Regions from separate parts of the Bradyrhizobium sp. USDA 4449 genome, predicted to be linked through region 1. Evidence: predicted binding sites of a transcription regulator. Region 1 holds the regulator's gene; each other region holds the start of a gene.

The links. The regulator PhoB, encoded in region 1, activates phosphate uptake and scavenging genes when phosphate is short. The targets are predictions, from matches to a motif close to TGTCATNNANCTGTCAT.
Region 2: a site for PhoB is predicted at 2,938-2,954, ahead of ACVIIW_RS25520 (RNA degradosome polyphosphate kinase). Genes of this name have one in related genera too.
Region 3: a site for PhoB is predicted at 3,121-3,137, ahead of phnF (phosphonate metabolism transcriptional regulator PhnF). Genes of this name have one in related genera too.

The regions. Positions count from the first base shown of each region.
Region 1 is NZ_JBSRYD010000001.1:1,474,679-1,479,196, forward strand. It holds gene argF (ornithine carbamoyltransferase) at 1-535, opposite strand, end outside; gene ACVIIW_RS07035 (acetylornithine transaminase) at 535-1,737, opposite strand; gene ACVIIW_RS07040 (GcrA family cell cycle regulator) at 2,192-2,704, shown strand; gene phoB (phosphate regulon transcriptional regulator PhoB) at 2,808-3,515, opposite strand; gene phoU (phosphate signaling complex protein PhoU) at 3,538-4,254, opposite strand; gene pstB (phosphate ABC transporter ATP-binding protein PstB) at 4,266-4,518, opposite strand, start outside.
Region 2 is NZ_JBSRYD010000001.1:5,475,538-5,480,055, reverse strand. It holds gene purN (phosphoribosylglycinamide formyltransferase) at 1-299, opposite strand, end outside; gene purM (phosphoribosylformylglycinamidine cyclo-ligase) at 299-1,372, opposite strand; gene ACVIIW_RS25530 (CDP-alcohol phosphatidyltransferase family protein) at 1,527-2,069, shown strand; gene ACVIIW_RS25525 (chromosomal replication initiator DnaA) at 2,162-2,839, shown strand; gene ACVIIW_RS25520 (RNA degradosome polyphosphate kinase) at 3,028-4,518, shown strand, end outside.
Region 3 is NZ_JBSRYD010000001.1:2,577,711-2,582,228, forward strand. It holds gene phnD (phosphonate ABC transporter substrate-binding protein) at 1-538, shown strand, start outside; gene phnE (phosphonate ABC transporter, permease protein PhnE) at 624-1,508, shown strand; gene phnE (phosphonate ABC transporter, permease protein PhnE) at 1,505-2,350, shown strand; gene phnF (phosphonate metabolism transcriptional regulator PhnF) at 2,358-3,086, opposite strand; gene phnG (phosphonate C-P lyase system protein PhnG) at 3,195-3,659, shown strand; gene phnH (phosphonate C-P lyase system protein PhnH) at 3,664-4,272, shown strand; gene ACVIIW_RS12250 (carbon-phosphorus lyase complex subunit PhnI) at 4,277-4,518, shown strand, end outside.

The DNA of each region.
Region 1 (4,518 bases):
GGAACTTGAAGCGCTCGGCGGCGTGGGCCCAGGACGCCAGCACATTGTTGTCGTCGCCGGTCCAGGCCACTGTACGACCTTCGATCGGGCCGCGATGCTCCTCATAGGTCATGAGGTCGGCCATCACCTGGCACGGGTGCGAGCGCCGCGTCAGGCCGTTGATGACGGGCACGGTCGCGTTCGCCGCGAGTTCCAGCAGGGCCTCGTGATTGAGGATGCGGATCATGATGGCGTCGACATAGCGCGACAGCACGCGCGCGGTGTCGGCAATGGTCTCGCCGCGGCCGAGTTGCATCTCGGCACCGGTCAGCATGATGGGTTCGCCGCCGAGCTGGCGCATGGCGACATCGAATGAGACGCGGGTGCGGGTCGAGGGGCGCTCGAAGATCATCGCCAGCGTCTTGCCTTCGAGCGGCTTGACCGGCTGGTGCGCCTTCTGCTTCGCCTTCATGGCGGAAGAAGCCGCGAGCATGCTCTTGAGCTCGGACAGCGGCAGCTCGTTGATATCGAGGAAGTGCTTGGGACTCTTGCTCATCAGCTTGCCGCTCGCTTGTTACCCGACAGCGCCGTGCAGGCGCGTTCGAGCCTGGCGACGCTGTCCTCGATCTCGGCTTCGGTGACGATCAGCGGCGGCAGGAAGCGTACGACATTGTCGCCGGCGCCGACGGTGAGCAGTTTTTCGTTGCGCAAGGCCGCAACCAGATCGCCTGAGGGCACCACGGCCTTGATGCCGATCAAGAGCCCCTCGCCGCGGACTTCGCTGAGGATATCGGGGTGACGGTCGATCACGGAAGCGAGTTTCTGCTTCAGGAGCAGCGACATCTTCTGCACGTGGTCGAAGAAGCCGGGCTTGAGCATGACGTCGAGCACGGCGTTTGCAGCTGCGATCGCCAGCGGATTGCCGCCGAAGGTCGAGCCGTGCGAGCCGGGTCCCATGCCGGAGGCTGCATCCCCCGTTGCCAGCACCGCGCCGATCGGGAAGCCACCGCCGAGCGCCTTGGCGAGCGACATCACGTCAGGCGTGACGCCGGTGCGCCGATGGGCAAACAGGTCGCCGGTGCGGCCCATGCCGGTCTGCACTTCGTCGAAGGCGAGCAGCAAGCCCTTCTCGTCGCAGAGCTGACGCAGCGCGTTGAGGAAAGACGGTGTCGCAGAGCGCACGCCGCCCTCACCCTGGATCGGCTCGATCAGGATGCCGGCGGTGTGTGGCCCGATCGCCTTCTTCACGGCCTCGATGTCGCCATGCGGCACCTGGTCGAAACCGTCCATCGGCGGCCCGAAGCCTTCGAGATATTTTGCCGATCCGGTCGCGGCCAGCGTCGCCAGCGTGCGGCCATGGAAAGCGCCTTCGAAGGTGACGATGCGATAGCGCTCGGGATGGCCCTTGGAGAAGTGATGATGGCGGACCAGCTTGATCACGCCCTCCAGCGCCTCGGCGCCGGAATTACAGAAGAACACGAAGTCGGCAAAACTCTCGTTGCACAGACGCGCGGCGAGCTTCTCGCCATCCGGGCTCTGGAACAGGTTCGACATGTGCCAGAGCTTGGTGGCCTGCTCCTGCAGCGCCTTGACCAGCGCGGGATGGGCATGTCCGAGCGCATTCACGGCGACGCCCGAGGTGAAATCGAGATACCGATCGCCATTGGTTGCGATCAACCAAACGCCTTCACCGCGCTCAAAACCGAGATCGGCCCTGGCGAAAACGGGGAGCAAATGCGGCGCTGCGCTGTTAGTCATGACGGCCACTTGAATGTTGCGGACGGTGTGGGCGTGCATTGCGCAACGCACCATTGACCAGCCTGAAAACGAAACGTGCCGCCTTTTAAGGGCGGCACGCGTCACCATTTTAGGCCTGGTGAAACGGGTGTCAATGCCGCCCGAACGCCTCGCGACATGCTGAATCCGTAGTCTTGCGGTGGCGATTTTGCGGGATATTCGCCACGGAACATGTGGAAGCGAGTCGCCGGACTCTTGCGCGTGAGTCACGCCATATTGTAGCGTTCGGCTTGTCAGATACGACATCTCGTGCAGCGGTTCTGATCCCAAAAGTCCTCTTGTACCGGCGTAAACGTTCGGGCGTCTGATTGCGCCCGGCGAGCCTTAAGGGATTCTGGCGGCACGGGTTTTTCGAAGCTTACGCATTCGTCGTGCGGCCCCGCAGATGGCGGCGCGCGGTGAAGGAAAGGGTGCCATGACCGTTTTGACCTGGTCCGACGATCGCGTCGAACAGCTGAAAAAGCTCTGGGAGGCCGGACTTTCGGCCAGCCAGATTGCCGCTGAGCTTGGGAATGTCACCCGCAACGCCGTGATCGGCAAGGTGCACAGGCTCGGCCTGTCCGGCCGCGCCAAGAGCCCGTCTTCGGCAGCTCCCCGGCCGCGCAAGGCGCGTCCCGCGCAGCACATGATGCGCGTGAGCCGCCCGATCTCGCGGGGCAACACCGCACTCGCCCAGGCCTTCGAGGTCGAGGTCGAGGCTGAACCTGTGACCTTCGACAACGTGGTGCCGATGAGCCAGCGGCTGTCGCTGCTCGAATTGAACGAGGCCACCTGCCACTGGCCGGTCGGCGATCCCTCGAGCGCGGACTTCTTCTTCTGCGGCGGCAAGGCGCTCTCCGGCCTGCCCTATTGCGCCCAGCACTCGCGGGTCGCGTATCAGCCGGCGGCCGATCGTCGCCGCGCGCCGGCGAAGCCGGGTCCGCGCTGAGCATGGCTCCAGACGACAGCGTCCCGGTACCTGCCGCGGCGATCGAGACATAAAAAAGCGCGCCCCAGGGCGCGCTTTTTATTTTGCTTGCTTGTCACCGTGCTCAGGCCTGCTCGGCCTTCGCGAAGCGGTCGTCGAGCGCGTAGCCGGCGCCACGGACGGTGCGGATCGGGTCCTGCTCGCGGCCGAGATTGAGGAGCTTGCGCAGGCGGCCGATATGCACGTCGACGGTCCGCTCGTCGATATAGATGTCGCGGCCCCAGACGCTGTCGAGCAGCTGCTCGCGCGAGAACACGCGGCCGGGATGCTCCAGGAAGAACTCCAGCAGGCGATATTCGGTCGGGCCGAGGTCGATCGGCCGGCCCGAGCGCGCCACGCGACGCTTTTCGCGGTCGAGCTCGATGTCGCCGAAAGCCAGCACGGTTGCGAGCCGCTCGGGGCTTGCACGCCGCAGCAGTCCTTTCACCCGCGCCAACAGCTCAGGCACGGAGAACGGCTTGACGATGTAATCGTCGGCGCCGGTGGCGAGGCCGCGCACCCGCTCGCTCTCCTCGCCGCGCGCGGTGAGCATGATGATCGGCAGCTGCTTGGTGTCGGACCGCGTCCGCAACCGGCGGCACAGCTCGATACCGGACAGGCCCGGCAGCATCCAGTCGAGCACGATCAGATCGGGAATGTGCTCCTTGAGACGGGTGTCGGCGTCGTCGCCGCGCATCACCGTCTCGACGTCATAACCGTCGCCTTCGAGATTGTAGCGAAGCAGCTCGGTAAGAGCTTCTTCGTCTTCAACCACCATAATGCGTGCGCCCATGGGGTCGTCGCTCCTTGAGGATTCAGGTGTTGGGGACGGTGGTTGCGAAGGTCGTCATGTCGCCCTTCGGTCGCTTGTCGGTGATGGCCTGGCCTTCGATCATGTAGAACACGGTCTCGGCAATGTTGGTGGCGTGGTCGCCGATCCGCTCGATGTTCTTGGCGCAGAACATCAGATGGATGCAGAACGAGATGTTGCGCGGATCCTCCATCATGTAGGTGAGGAGCTCGCGGAACAGCGAGGTGCAGATGGCGTCGACCTCCTCGTCGCCCTTCCACACCACCATCGCCGCCGGCAGATCATGCGCGGCATAGGCATCCAGCACCGACTTGACCTGTTGCTGCACGAGGTCGGTCATGTGCTCGAGGCCACGGAACAGCTTGAGCGGATGGAAATCCGTCTCAAGCGCCGCGACGCGTTTGCCCATGTTCTTGGCGAGGTCGCCGATCCGCTCGAGATCGGTCGCGACGCGCATGGCGCCGACGATCTCGCGCAGATCGATCGCCATCGGCTGGCGGCGGGCGATGGTGAGCACGGCGTGCTCCTCGATCCGCCTTTGAAGCGCGTCGATCTCGGCGTCGGTGATGACCACGCGCTGGCCGAGCGCGACGTCGCGACGGATCAGCGCGTCGACGGAATCGACGATCATCCGCTCGGCGAGGCCGCCCATTTCTGCGACCGACCGGGTGAGCTCCTGGAGGTCGGTATCGAAAGCCTTTGCGGTATGTTCAGAACCCATGTCCTGTCTCCTCAGCCGAACCGGCCGGTAATGTAATCCTGCGTGCGCCGGTCGGTCGGCGACGTGAAGATCTTGCTGGTGTCGTCGAACTCGATCAACTCGCCGAGATACATGAAGGCGGTCTTGTCGGAGACGCGCGCCGCCTGCTGCATGTTGTGGGTGACGATCGCGATCGTGTAATTCTCGGACAGTTCCTGGATCAGCTCCTCGACCTTGGCGGTCGAGATCGGGTCGAGCGCCGAGCAGGGCTCGTCGAACAGGATC
Region 2 (4,518 bases), 4.0 Mb from region 1:
GTGAACTCGGCGGTGAACAGGCGCATGAAACCACCGAGACAAATCAGCTCGATGCCGTGCTGATCCAGCGCCGCCTGGAGCACCGCCTCGAAGCCGGCGCGATCCTTGCCGAACGGCTTGCTCTCGATCACCAGCGTTTTCGTGCCGGCCGCCTTGGCCCGTTCGAGGCCGAGCGCATTGGCCTTGTTCGAGATGACGAGGGAGATCTCCGCCGGAAAATCCGCAGCAGCCGCGGCCTTGATCAGCGCGGCCATGTTGGAACCGCGGCCGGAGATCAGAATGGCGACGCGGCGCTTCATCACAGCGCCATATCGAGATGGCCGTTATAGACGACGCGGTGCTCGCCCTCGGCCGGGATCACGGTGCCGAGCTGCGCCACGGTCTCACCGGCATCAGTGAAGACCCGCACCACCTCGTCGACCTTGTCAGGCTCGACGATCGCGATCATGCCGATGCCGCAGTTGAAGGTACGCAGCATTTCGAGTTCGGCGATCCCGGCTTGTGCCGCCAGCCATTTGAACACCGGCAGCACCGGCAGGCGCGCCAGATCGATGCCGACACCGAGATGACCAGGCAATACGCGCGGAATGTTGTCGGTGAAGCCGCCGCCGGTGATATGGGCGAGGCCCTTCACCGCACCGGTCTCGCGGATCGCGCGCAGGCAGGACTTGACGTAGAGCCGCGTCGGCGTCAGCAGCGCGCCGCCGAGCGTCATGACAGGTGCGAACGGCGCCTGCGCCTCGAAACCGAGCCCGGACTGTTCCACGATCTTGCGCACCAGCGAGAAGCCGTTGGAGTGGACACCCGACGAGGCCAGACCGATCACGGCATCGCCCGCCGCAATGTCCCTGCGCGGCAGCAGCGTGCCGCGCTCGGCGGCACCGACGGCAAAGCCGCCAAGGTCGTAGTCCCCGTCCTTGTAGAGGCCCGGCATCTCGGCGGTCTCGCCGCCGATCAGGGCACAGCCGGATTCCCGACACCCCTCGGCGACGCCGGCGACGATCGCAGCCGTGGCCTCCGGGTCGAGCTTGCCGCAGGCGAAATAGTCGAGGAAGAACAGCGGCTCGGCGCCCTGCACCACGAGGTCGTTGACGCTCATGGCGACAAGGTCGATGCCGATCCCGCCGTGCAAGCCCGTTTCGATGGCAATCTTGACCTTGGTGCCGACGCCGTCGGTGGCGGCGACCAGGACGGGGTCCTTGAAGCCGGCCGCCTTGAGGTCGAACAGGCCGCCGAATCCACCGATCTCGGCATCGGCGCCCGGCCGTGCGGTGGCACGCACCATCGGCTTGATCAGGTCGACGAGGCGATTGCCCGCGTCGATATCGACGCCTGAATCGGCGTAAGTGAGGCCGTTTTTGCGGTCGGTCATGCCCGATTTCCAGTGGGTTTGCGGCTGGTTACGTCGAATTCCGGGGACGCGCAATGGCAAGCGTGGCGCCCCGCCCTATACTATGTAGAGATATCAACCGGTTCAGCCTCTAAGAGGCCGATTCGAGGACAGGTCGGGTGCCGGGAAGCGCCGTGTGAGTATTCCGAACATCATTACCCTGGGCCGCATCATGCTGGTCCCGATCATCGTCTGGGCCATCGTGTCGAGCCAAATGGAGGTGGCGTTCGCCGTCTTCCTGATCGCGGGGATCAGCGACGCCGTGGACGGTTTCCTGGCCAAGCGCTTCAACATGGCGAGCGAGCTCGGTGCCCTGCTCGATCCCCTCGCCGACAAGGCGCTGCTGGTGTCGATCTACCTGTCGCTGGGGATCCGGGGCGACATCCCGCGCTGGATCGTGATCCTGGTGGTCTCCCGCGACATCATGATCGTCACGGCCGTGATCGTATCCTGGCTGTTCGACAAGCCGGTCGAGATGCGGCCGTCGAAAGTATCCAAGCTAAACACAGCCGCACAGGTCTCCTACGCGGCCTTGGTACTGGCTGCGCTTGCCTTCGGCTTCGGACCGGCGCCCTATGACGTGATCCTGATGGGCTTCGTCACGCTGTTCACGCTCTCTTCGGTGTCGCTCTATCTCGTCGAGTGGCTGCGGCACATGAGTACGATCGAGGCCAAATGAGACGGCAGGCGGCCCCGCAAAAGGCCAACTCCCGATCGAATAAGTCGAATGTTTCAGACAACGCCGGCACGCCGGCACGGAGCAAAGCAAGCGTGGCAGGCCGCGTTCAACCCCGACAATTGGCGTTCTCGCTTCCGCACGCGGAAAGCCTCAGCCGGGACAATTTTCTCGAAGGTCCCGCTAACGCCGCCGCCGTCGCTCTGATCGACGGCTGGCCGGAATGGCCAAACCGGACCATGTGGCTCGCCGGTCCCGAAGGTGCAGGCAAGAGCCATCTGGCCACGATCTGGGCCGAGCTATCAGGTGCCCGCTCGACCACGGCCAGCGCGCTGAGCGCCCCAGCCGTCCCCGGAGCGCTCGCGACCGGCGCGCTGGTGGTCGAGGATCTGAAAGCCGGTGATTTTGACGAACGCGCCCTCTTCCATCTGATGAATCTCGCCCGCGAGGATGGCGCTTATGTGCTGTTCACCGGGCGCGAGACGCCGGCGGCGATAGCGGTCGAGCTCCGCGACCTGCGCTCCCGCTTTCGGACAATTCCGGTGATTTCGCTGCGGTCGCCGGACGACCAGCTGTTCCGCGGCCTGATCGTCAAATTCTGCGCCGATCGCCAGCTCAGCGTGGATGAAAGCGTCGTCAGTTACCTCGCCACCCGGCTGGAGCGATCCTCGGCCGCCGCCCGGCGCGCCGTGGAGCTGCTCGACGGCGAGGCGCTGCGGCTGGGCCGGCCCGTCACCCGGGCGCTCGCTGCCGAGCTGCTCCGCGACGGCTGACCGCAAGGGCGCGTCTTAGGCCTCCTCTTGGTCTCCTCTCGGACTCCGCTTGGGCCCCCCTTGGGCCCGCTTGACGCGGCGCGGCGGCGGAACATCAATGTCATCGAAACGTCATCGCACTAACACATGCTCCGGCCGGATTTGCGCACAAGTCGCAATGTGGGGCGAACGAGATGGACCGACTTCTTATGGATTCCGCGCAAGCTGTTGAAACGAAAGAGAAAGCCACGGAGGCCGAGCGCCTGCCGGCGATCGCCTCGAGCCCTGAGCGATTCATCAACCGCGAGCTGTCCTGGCTGCATTTCAACCGCCGCGTCCTCGAGGAGTCGGTCAATCCCAGCCACCCTATGCTGGAGCGGGTGCGATTCCTGTCGATTTCGGCGAATAACCTCGACGAGTTTTTCATGGTCCGCGTCGCCGGTATCAAGGCGCAGGTTCGCGAGGGCATTGCCGAGCGTGCCCCGGACGGCCTGACTCCGTCCGAGCAACTCGCGCTGATCAACCGCACGGTCTCGCAACTTGCCAGCGATCAGCAGGCGATCTGGCGCGACCTGCGCGGCACGCTGGCCGATGTCGGCATCGTGCTGGTCGACGGCAAGGAGGTCACCAAGGCCGAGCGGACCTGGCTCGAGGACTATTTCCTCAACAACGTCTTCCCGCTGCTGACGCCATTGGCGATCGATCCGGCCCACCCCTTCCCATTCATCCCGAGCCTCGGCTTCACCATCGCGCTCCAGCTCACCCGCGAGGCCGACGGCAAGCAGATGAACGCGCTGATCCGCATGCCCGGCAAGATCGACCGCTTCATCCGCCTGCCGGCCGAAGGCAAGGTCCGCCTGATCTCGCTGGAGCAGGCCACCGGACTGTTCATCAACCGTCTGTTCCCCGGCTACAGCCTCCACGGCCAGGGCGCCTTCCGCATCATCCGCGACTCCGAGCTCGAAATCGAGGAAGAGGCCGAAGACCTCGTCCGCCTGTTCGAGACCGCGCTGAAGCGCCGCCGCCGTGGATCGGTGATCCGCCTCGAGATCGACGCCAAGATGCCGGAGGAGCTGCGCAACTTCGTCCAGCACGCGTTGTCGGCGGCCGACGACGAGGTGTTCCTGGTCGACGGCGTGCTCGCCATGAACGAACTTTCGCAGCTGACGCGTCTCGACCGGCCCGACCTCGAATTCACCCCTTACGTGCCGCGCCACCCCGAGCGCGTGCGCGAGCATGGCGGCGACATCTTCGCTGCCATCAGGCAGAAGGATCTGATCGTCCATCACCCGTACGAGTCGTTCGACGTGGTGGTGCAGTTCCTGCAGCAGGCCGCCCGCGATCCTGATGTGGTCGCGATCAAGCAGACGCTCTACCGCACCTCCAACAATTCGCCGATCGTGCGCACGCTCGCGGAGGCTGCCGAAGCCGGCAAATCCGTCACCGCGCTGATCGAGCTGAAGGCGCGCTTCGACGAAGAGGCCAACATCCGATGGGCGCGCGATCTCGAACGCGCCGGCGTGCAGGTCGTCTACGGCTTCCTCGAGCTGAAGACGCACGCCAAGCTCTCGATGGTGGTACGCCGCGAGGGCGGCAGCCTCACCACTTACGTCCACACCGGCACCGGCAATTATCATCCGGTCACCGCACGCATTTATACGGATCTCTCCTACTTCACCTCGGAGCCGACCATCGGCCGC
Region 3 (4,518 bases), 1.1 Mb from region 1:
CCGGAAGATCGAGGATCTCAAGGGCAAGAACCTCGGGCTGGTCGATCCGAACTCCACGTCCGGCAACAACATGCCCCGCTTCAAGCTGAACGCGATGGGGATCGATCCCGATGCCTATTTCTCCAAGGTCGTCTTCACCGGCAGCCACGAGAACGCCGTTCTCGCGCTCGCGCAAGGAACCGTCGATGTCGCCGCCAACTGGTGGAACGCCGACGACGATTCCAACCTGACCCGCATGCTCAACAAGGGCATGGTGAAGTCGGCCGACGGCACGCCGATGAAGAAGGAGGATTTCCGCATCATCGTGAAGTCCGACCTCATCATCAACTCGCCCTATGCCTATCTCAGCGATCTGCCTGACGACATGAAGGCCGCGATCAAGAAGGCCTTCCTGGATGCGGCGACGAAGGACCCCGAGGCGTTCAAGAAGCTCTCCGACGGCAAGAACAAGCCCTGGGAGCCGGTCGCCACCGACGATTACAACAAGACCATCGAGCTGATCAAGTTCGTCGACAATCTGCGCAAGAAGGCGTCCTGACCTCGTCGGGACGATGTACTGGAGCCGGGTCGAGGGACCCGGCTCTTTTCTTGATGGATCTGTCTGTCCTGGATCTGTGCCTTCGATGACGATTGCGGTTTCGATCCTTCCCGAGCAGCAGCTCGCCGCCCTCAACGCCGCCTATCGCAAGGCGGTCGCACGCAAGCGCTTGCGGCTGCTGGCGGGCCTCGCCGTCTTCGTCGTCGCGCTGATTGTGGCCTCGATCGGCGCCGAGGTGAATTTGCGGACGTTCTTCAGCTATTTCGGCAACTTCGTCAGCTATTTCGACCGCATCCTGACCCTCGATAGCGGCCAGCGGGTCTGGACCAATCCTGGCGAGTGGTTCTGGGGCCGGCACAAATGGCTGAGACTGCTCGGCGAGACGCTGCTGATCAGCTATGTCGGCACGCTGATCGGCAGCGTTTTCGCCTTCGCGCTGAATTTCTTGTCCGCTGAGAACACCTCGCCCGCGGCCTGGCTGCGCTTCACGGTGCGGCGCTTGCTTGAATTCGCGCGCACGGTGCCCGGCATCGTGTTTGCGTTGATCTTCGTCATGGCCTTCGGCCTCGGTCCGGTCGCGGGTGTGCTGGCGATCGCGATCCACTCGACCGGCGCGCTCGGAAAACTGTTCTCGGAGATCGTCGAGAATGCGGACATGAAGCCTGTCGAAGGTATCCGCTCCACCGGCGCGAGCTGGATCTCCTGCATGCGATTTGCGATCCTGCCGCAGGTCTCGGCGGGCTATGCCAGCTACGCGCTGCTGCGCTTCGAGATCAACGTCCGCGAAGCTTCCGTCATGGGCTTTGTTGGCGCCGGCGGCATCGGGCAGGAGCTGATCGTCGCGATCCGTAAGTTCTACTACTCCGATGTCAGCGCCATCCTCGTCACCATCATCGTCACGGTCTTCCTGATCGACATCACCACCGGCTGGGTGCGCGGCCGCCTGTTTGGCAGGGAGGCGCGAAATTGAGCAAGCCGCCTGAAGTGAACACTGCGGAGTTCCGCGCGCGCTATCCCGACGTCTTCGACCGCCCGGCGTCGTCGCGCCTGGCGACGCCGATGATGCTGCTCGCTGCGCTAGCGATCTTCGTGTTCGGCCTGGTCGATCTCGATTTCTCGCCCTCGCGTTTCATCTCGGGGCTGAGCCAGCTCGGCTGGATCGGCATGATGATGATGCCGCCCGATCCCGGCTCGTCGCTGCCGCTTTATCTGAAAGCGCTGGGCGAGACGCTGTCGATCGCGCTGCTCGGCACCACGCTGGCCGCACTGATGGCGCTGCCGGTCAGCCTGATTGCGGCGCGTAATATCGTGCCTGAAATCGTCCGCTTCCCGGTGCGGCGGTTCCTCGATTCGATCCGCGGCGTCGACACCCTGATCTGGGCGCTGGTCTGGATCAACGTCGTCGGGCTCGGCCCGTTCGCCGGCGTGCTCGCGATCGCGGTGTCGGATTTCGGCGCCTTCGGCAAGCTGTTCTCGGAGGCGATCGAAGGCGCCGACCAGAAGCAGGTCGAGGGCATCCGTGCCTCCGGCGGCGGCGTGCTGCACGAGATCCGCTTCGGTTTGATGCCGCAGGTGCTGCCTGTCATCGCCGGCCAGGTGCTCTACTTCACCGAGTCCAACACGCGCTCGGCAACCATCATCGGCATCGTCGGCGCCGGCGGCATCGGCCTCCAGCTCGCCGAGCAGATCCGCGTGCTGGAATGGCAGAAGGTATCCTTCCTGATCCTGATGATCCTGGTCGCAGTCGCCGCGATCGATTTCATCTCGGGCAAGCTGCGCTTTGCGATCATTGGGCGGCGGGCCGTAGCCTGAGCCTTCCCTACGGCTCCACCAGAAACTCCACCCGCTCGGCTGCAAACCGCGAGTGCTTGGTCAGCAGCGGCTTGCCGCCGAGATCGAGATCCGTCGCATCGACCACCAGGATCGGCCGCCCCAACGGCAGATCGAGCCGCGCGGCGTCGGTCGCGTCCACGATGCCGGCCGTGATCCTCGTGGCGCCGCGGCGGTAGTCGCTGATACCGTAATGCTCGAGCATCTTCGTCATCGAGCGCGTGGCGGCAAACACCGTGCCGGCGTCGGGAAACCACTCTGCCGACAGCCAGGTGGTGGAGACGCAGATCGGCCTGCGATCGGCGAGGCGGATGGCTTCGATCCTGACCAGCGGCGCGCCTGTCTTCAATCCGAGCTCCCGCGCGAGCTCCCGCGTTGCGACGTCCTCCGACGCCTCGATCATCCTTCCATGCGGCTCGCGGCCGTCGGCGCCGACGATCTCCGAGAAGCGCGTGCGCGAGCGCAGGGGATAAGCGAGCTTCTGCGCCTCGACATAGGTTCCGCTGCCGCGCTCGGCGCGCACGATGCCGCGGTCGGCGAGCGCCGCCAGCGCGCGCCGCACGGTGTGGCGGTTGACGCGATAGGTTTCGGCGATCTCCATCTCGCCCGGCAGCTTGTCGCCTGTGGCAAAACGGCCGTCGGCGATGCCGCGCTCGATGCCGTCGGCAACGAGGCGCCACAGCGCGACGCCTGAAGAGGCGGTGTCCTGCATGCTCATGTCGGCGATCAGCCTAGCCCGAAAATCACACGTTTGTCACGAAACGGTCATGGCGTTTCCGTATCAAGTTGTCTAGTATCATAGACAACTTGAGTTCGACAAGAGTCGGTGGATTCGGTGACCCAGCACAACACCCAGCAAGCCCAGCGCCAGGCCGCCATGGCTGTGCTGGCGCATGCGGAGGCGGGCGAGATCGCCGCCCGCCTGCGCATGATCTCCTTGCCCGGCCATCAGGAGTTACGCGCGCCGGAGAACGGCCTGGTGATGTTGCGCGGCCGGATCGGTGGCGATGGCGCGCCGTTCAATCTCGGCGAGGCGACGGTGTCGCGCGCCGCCGTGCGGCTTGCGAGCGGCGAGGTCGGCTTCGGCTACACGCTCGGGCGCGATGGCGAGAAGGCGCGGCTGATCGCGCTGTGCGACGCGCTGGTGCAGTCGCGCGATTTTGGCGCGGCTGTCGAGCGCGACGTTATCGCGCCGCTGCGCGAGCAGCTTGTGACGAGACGCAGGCGCGCGGCGGAAGAGACCGCTGCGACGAAGGTTGATTTCTACACCATGGTGCGCGGTGAAGGGTGAGGCCATGACCACGATTGCGGAACTGCCGCCGGGGTTCGCCGACAAGGTTTTGTCGGCGCAATCGACCTTTCGCTCGGTCATGGATGCGATGGCGCGGCCGGGCTCGGTCCAGCGCATCCTGCCGATGGCCGGAACACCTGAGACGATGATGCGTGGCACCGCCGCGATCGCGCTGACGCTGTTCGATCATGACACGCCGCTCTGGCTCGATGCTCGGATGGCGGAAAGCCCCGACGTCCTGAAATGGCTCAAGTTCCACAGCGGTGCGCCGGTGGTGCAGGATGCCTCGATCGCGGCGTTCGCTCTGATCAGTGACGGCGGTGCGTTGCCCCCGTTCGAGCGCTTCGCGCTCGGCACCAACGAATATCCTGACCGTTCGACCACGGTGATCATCCAGGTCGAAAGCCTGGACCGAGGACCGGGCTTCGAGCTGCGTGGCCCCGGCATTGACGGTGCCGCGACGCTTCAGGCCACGATCAAGCCCCCCGACCTGTTCGAACGTCTTCGTTGCAACGAAACCCTGTTTCCGCGTGGCATCGACGTGCTTCTGGTCGCCGATGATGCCGTGGCTGCGATCCCGCGCACCACGCGAGTCCTGGGCAAGGGAGGCTAGAGGCATGTATGTCGCAGTCAAGGGTGGCGAACGCGCCATCGAGAACGCTCATCGCCTGCTCGCCAATGCCAGGCGCGGCGACCAAAGCGTTGCGGAAGTCACGCTCGACCAGATCTCTGAGCAGCTTGGGCTCGCCGTCGATCGCGTCATGAGCGAAGGTTCGCTCTATGACCGCGAGCTCGCAGCGCTCGCGATCAAGCAGGCCCGTGGCGACCTGATCGAGGCGATCTTCCTGGTTCGCGCCTT